2 regions of the Alteromonas sp. AWJ4_199 genome follow, and region 1 is predicted to be linked to the other one. Evidence: riboswitches for the same ligand, from Rfam matches in the RefSeq annotation. Region 1 holds a riboswitch; the other holds the start of a gene.
The links. A riboswitch is a leader RNA that binds a small molecule or an ion and turns the genes downstream of it on or off. The one in region 1 is predicted to bind thiamine pyrophosphate.

Region 2: another riboswitch for thiamine pyrophosphate. It lies ahead of thiC (phosphomethylpyrimidine synthase ThiC); the one in region 1 lies ahead of ACXAER_RS17615 (TonB-dependent receptor).

What each region holds. Positions count from the first base shown of each region.
Region 1 is NZ_JBSWUR010000003.1:120,507-123,651, forward strand. It holds gene ACXAER_RS17615 (TonB-dependent receptor) at 1-1,936, opposite strand, end outside; TPP riboswitch at 1,992-2,095, opposite strand; gene ACXAER_RS17620 (acyl-CoA thioesterase) at 2,226-2,651, opposite strand; gene ACXAER_RS17625 (tRNA(Met) cytidine acetyltransferase TmcA domain-containing protein) at 2,711-3,145, shown strand, end outside.
Region 2 is NZ_JBSWUR010000001.1:2,129,548-2,132,692, forward strand. It holds gene ACXAER_RS09315 (heme biosynthesis HemY N-terminal domain-containing protein) at 1-711, shown strand, start outside; TPP riboswitch at 823-934, shown strand; gene thiC (phosphomethylpyrimidine synthase ThiC) at 1,248-3,145, shown strand, end outside.

The DNA of each region.
Region 1 (3,145 bases):
AGGTCTGCCAATCACCGTGTAACACTACAACCTCCGAATTAACCAGTGTTGTACTTGGCGCGGTTACATCATGGCCATCAGAAAAACGGTATTCGCTTTTGTAATCTACATCTACACGCCAAAGCATGTTACCTGTAAGTGCGTACTCACTATACAGGTTTGCGGTCCACTTAGGTGATTGAGCCTGTCTTTGCTCAGACACTTCAGTACCGTCTGCAAGCGTATACCCTTCAAAGGTAGCGCTTAGGTAACCAACACTTGCATCAAGCTGCCATGCATCACTAGCAATCCAGCTAAGCTCCAGCTCGGCTCCTTTGTTTGTACCTAAATCAGCATTATCGATAATATCCACGAAACCTGCCGTGCCGTCATCGCGAGTGATAACGTCAAAATCGCTCACCTGGGTATCTCTTCTATCCATGTAGAAAATTGCAGCGCGGGCAATTAGGTCTGGTGTAAATAAGGGGCCCTTTACGCCTACTTCGTAGTTCCAGTTGTATTCTTCGTCAAAGAAACGCTGATTATCGTTTACTCGGCTGTCGGGGTTAAAGCCAGCGCCTTTAAAACCCCGTGAAATGCTGCCGTAATAGAAGTGATCGCCCTGTGTATACTGAAGTGCCACTTTTCCACCAACCATAGTGGTATCAAAAGCTCGTGTAAGCTGATTATTATCAGCGTAATCGAAATCGTAGTTTTCTACTCTCAACCCGGCTACTAGCTTTAAATTGTCATTCAAACGGCTTTCAGTCTGAGCATAGATAGCGGTAGTCGTTGGGGTATACTCACTGGCAAAGTCACTATCCAAATAAGTGTACTGACGTAGCAGCTTTTCTTCCGTGTTTTTATAAAATACGCCTATTGTCCAGTCGGTCATACCATCAAAAAGTGCAGCACTATTAGACGACACAAAACGCAACTCACCGGTTTGGATTTCAACATCGCGGTAGTACGCATCAAAAGACGTATAACCCCATGGGTGAAAGCCAGTGAATGTCCAGTCTTCATCATAGCCATAAGCAATATTGTGAGAAGCATGGGTGGCAATAAGAATAAGATCGCCCGCTGCAATAGTTGTTGTTGAGCGCGCGCTTACAGCGTGTGTTTGATGCTCGTCAAAGCCTGGCTCGTCAGACAGGGTTTTGTTGTCGTTGTCGAGCGAGAATGCATCGTAACCGTTATCAATGTCATACCAGCGATAGGTAAGTGCAAGCGTGGTTCTTTCGTCTACACTGCCCTCTACAGCGAAGCGCAATGCAGTTTCATCAATATTATTAGTGTCGCTTCTATCTAAAAACGTATTTTCTACAAAACCATCACTACGGTCATGCACCAGCGCAACGCGATATCCCCAATCAGAATTAATATCGTCGCCAGTGGCACCTTCAATACGGTAACTATCTTTATTGCCAATGCGGGCCTCAACGTAATCTGGCGCGTCGCTTCCTACTTTGTTACTGGTAAGCTTTACCGCTCCAGCCAGAGCCCCCGTACCATAGAGCGTCGCTTGAGGCCCGCGATAAACGTCTAGTTGTTTGGTATCAAAAATAAGACCTGCTGCGGCAAGACCAGAAAAATCGAATTCATCGACAATAAAGCTCACTGAAGGATTAATAGGCTCGGCAAACTGGCTACGCTCGCCAATACCACGTATTTGAACGAAGCGGCCGCGAGACGCACCAGCTGCAAAGTTTACGTTTGGAATACTGTTTAGCACACTGTCGATATGGCTCGGCTGTCTACTGCGAAGACGCTCTTGATCTAAAATGGTCGCGCTAGCACTTAACTGGTCGAGTGTAGTTTGACGAAAATCACCAGATACGATGACGCGCTCAATATCTGATGGCGTGCTATCTGAAGTGTTACTTACATTGGTTTGTTGCGCATAGGCCGCAACGGAACTAGCAAGCAGTGAAAGTGTGAAAAGTGTTTTATACATGGGATCTCTTATTCTTATTTAAGAAAAAAGATCCGGGTCTAACGGCAGGTGATAAGGCTATATTGTGAACCATCCCTACGCCGGTATTATCCGGATCAGGTTTAAGGGTTCCCACGAATGTGGATCTCAGACCGAAAACGGACACCCCTTGGTATAGTGTTGCGCTGCTAAAACTAGCAAACTCAACTTCTGCGACGGAGTCTACCAGTTCGATACACGCCGTCAAGCAGATAAGACGTTAAGCTAACGTAAGGTTTTATATATGATATAAGGCGTTGAAAGCTGAGGGCTATTCAGCGTCAATATTCATATTTAGGCGACGTACTTCATCGTCAGTTTGTGCTTTTAACCCTTCCAACGTTTTGCCGTGTGCGGTTGGTTGACGCGTATCAGGGTCAACCTTTACGAAAACGATATCGTCTGCAAAACAGATGGTTTTCTTGGTTGCTTTGTTGCGTACCAAGCAGCTTACGGTAATAGACGTACGGCCTACAGCTTTAGTTTCTAGACCAAACTCTACGATATCACCCTGCATAGCCGGTGATTCGAAACTAATTTCACCAATATGCTTAGTTACCAAGCAATTAGTTTCTAGCTGACAAATAGCCCAAATTGCAGCTTCTTCGTCTATCCATTCTAACGCGCGGCCACCGAACAAAGAATTGGCGTAATTAAGGTCGTTTGGCATAACTAGACGCCGAGAAAGAAAGCGCATTCGAATTCCTCATAATAAATCGCTACTATAGCGTTAGATTATACCGAAAAAACTGATTCATGGCGCTAACTCAATTACGCGAATGGCTATTAGCCCCTTATTGTGAAGATGGCTCAAACGTCACTCCCCCGCTTCACCGAAAAATACTTATTGTCTCTGGCGGAAATGCTTTCTGTAATGCCGCACTTTGCTGCATACACTCGCTCGCGGATGACGTTTCATCGATGAGCATTGCAAGTTTTACTGGTAACACGCTGAAAGGAAAAAAGCGCAAACAGGTACTAGGTTGCGAATACGACACGGCTATCTTGGACTGCCGCGATACTTTCAAGCCAGGAGATATGATGGCTGTAGCAGGTACTGTTAAACGCCAAGGCTGTTTAGTACTTGTGTGCCCAGATTTCAGTGAGTGGGTCGAAAATGTTTCTGTGCCGTTTATTTCAGAAGGTTTTACGCTTGCTCGCAGCCGTTACCTCGCCCGCTTTATTGAACGC
Region 2 (3,145 bases), on a different contig from region 1:
GCAACCGTCATGCACGCACGTATTGATGTCGCTGAAGAAAAGTTTGATGCAGCACTAGAAAAACTTAACGAACTAGACGAGCAAGATCGTGACAACAAGCAGGTTGTGCAGTTAAAAGCGCAAATTCTTGCCAAGCTAGGTAAGTGGCAGGTGCTTCAAGAGAATTTATCAAGCTGGCGTAAAGCCTTGCCAAAAGCTGATTACACCACGTGGAGCCAGCGTATTGCTAAAGGTAAGTTTGCAGAAATTGCCAGTAAGCAAGGTGCCGTTGAGCTTAAATCATACTGGGACACCCTGCCTCGCAAACTACGTCACGATGACGCTTATCGCGCCGCTTATATTCAGCAATTGCTTGACCAAGGCATGCATGCCGACGCACAAAATTTACTAGTTGAATGGCAAAAACGTGGCCCGAATAGCGCCCTATTCCCGCTGCTCACGCAGCTTAATATTCCTGATGCATCGCCATCACTACGTTTACTTGAAAGCTGGATAAAGCAGGACGAAGAAAACGTTGAGCTTTATTCCACACTAGGCCAAGTGGCGTTCAACTCGGGCGATGATGTATTAGCTGAAAAAGCCTTGCTAAAAGCTACCAAAATGGAGTCGCGCAAAGAAGACTTATTGCTGCTATCTGCCATTAGTGAGCGCAAGCATGACACAGCCACTGCCCTTCAGCTTTATAAGGAAGGACAGCAACTAGCTAGCTAAATGAATATTCGTTTAGCTTTCTGGTAGTACTTGTATTTCAACTAAAGTTGAAGATATAGTAACAAGGAATTCTCAATTCGGGTTGTTTCAACAACAACCCGAATTGACTTAAACAACTTGTCGGAGTGCTTCACTGGTAACCCAGTAAGCTGAGACCGCGAAAGTGGGATCCGTAGAACCTGATCAGGCTAGTACCTGCGAAGGGAACAAGAAAATACAATGTGTACGATGTTAAGCAACAGTTTGGCATTGTGAAGCAAGGTTAGATTACTTAGTGGTTTGTTGCTCTTATAACAGACACCAAGCATTCACTTTGAGATAGAGCATCAAATTTCAATGATGCCGTTTATAATTCAAAGTGCATTGCTAAAGTTCTTGTAAAGCAAACTTCCATGAAGTTAAGCGGGTTCAAACCCAGCACCTTTATAATCTACTTCGCTATAGTAATAGGCTAACGCCTATCCGCTCTTACATACTGTATTCTCCTTCACTCCTGACAAGCATTTTTAGAACCTAAATTTACAAGGTCAAATGCTATGTCGAACAGACGCGAACAACGCCAACAAGCTCAACAATTCATAAATGAACTAGCGGGCGAAGCTTACCCCAATTCAACGCGCCACTACGAGAGTGGTAGCCGCAACGATATCCGCGTGGCCATGCGCCTTATCCACCAGCACGATAGCCTAATCGGTGGCACCGAAGAAAACCCTATCTTAGAGCCGAACCCACCTATTCCGGTGTATGACACCTCGGGTCCCTACGGCGACCCACAAGAGAACATAGATGTTCACAAAGGCTTAAGTCCACTTCGTCAAAAGTGGATTGAAGAGCGCAGCGATACTTTTGAGTTAGAGGGTGTTTCATCAAATTTTGCGAAAGAGCGTGAAAACGATATTTTTACTGAAGATTTTCGCTTTATCCGCAGCCGCAAACCTCTAAAAGCGAAAGCGGGCAAGAACGTCACTCAGCTTCACTACGCAAGACAAGGCATTGTTACCCCTGAAATGGAATACATTGCCATTCGTGAAAACATGGGCCGCCAAGCCATTAAAGATGCCGAACTTACGCAACAGCATAAAGGCGAGCACTTTGGCGCGAATTTGCCCGATACCATCACGCCAGAATTTGTACGCCAGGAAGTGGCAGCAGGCCGCGCCATTATTCCATGTAACATCAATCACCCCGAGTTAGAGCCAATGATTATCGGGCGTAACTTTCTAGTAAAGATTAACGCGAATATTGGTAATTCGGCTGTGACGTCGTCTATTGAGGAAGAGGTAGAAAAGCTGGTGTGGTCAACGCGCTGGGGGGCCGATACCATCATGGACTTGTCTACCGGCAGAAATATTCACGAAACCCGCGAGTGGCTGCTGCGTAATAGCCCGGTACCTCTTGGCACCGTACCTATCTACCAAGCGCTGGAAAAAGTGAATGGCGTATCCGAAGACTTAACCTGGGAGATGTTTAAAGACACCCTAATTGAGCAGGCCGAGCAAGGGGTAGACTACTTCACCATTCACGCCGGCGTGCTGCTTGAATACGTTCACCTTACCGCAAAGCGGGTTACTGGCATTGTATCTCGCGGCGGTTCAATCATGGCGAAGTGGTGTTTAAGCCACCACCAGCAAAGTTTCTTGTATGAACACTTTCGTGATATCTGTGAGATTTGTGCTAAGTACGACGTGGCGCTGTCGCTAGGTGATGGCTTGCGCCCAGGTAGCGTGGCCGACGCTAACGATGATGCGCAGTTCTCTGAATTACGTACTCTTGGTGAGCTAACTAAAATTGCATGGGAATACGATGTTCAGGTAATGATTGAAGGCCCTGGTCATGTGCCAATGCACATGATTAAAGAGAACATGGAAGAGCAGCTTAAGCACTGTCACGAAGCACCGTTTTATACCCTTGGCCCGCTTACCACAGACATTGCACCTGGCTACGATCACTTCACCTCAGGTATTGGCGCCGCCATGATTGGTTGGTACGGCTGCGCGATGCTTTGCTACGTAACGCCTAAAGAGCATTTGGGTTTACCTAACAAAGAAGACGTAAAGCAAGGGCTTATTACCTACAAAATAGCGGCCCACGCTGCCGATTTAGCCAAAGGACACCCCGGCGCACAAATTCGTGACAACGCTATGTCGAAAGCGCGCTTTGAATTCAGATGGGAAGACCAGTTCAACTTAGCACTTGACCCTCACACTGCCCGTGCCTATCACGATGAAACCTTGCCGCAGGCCTCTGGTAAAGTTGCGCACTTTTGCTCTATGTGCGGCCCAAAATTCTGCAGCATGAAAATTTCTCAGGAAGTACGTGACGTCGCTAAACAAGCAGAAACCCAAGAGCTTGAGAAAGAAAAAGGCATGAAAGACATGGCTGATGCGTTTAATCAATCGGGCGCTGAGCTTTATCACACTGCAGATAGCAAGGT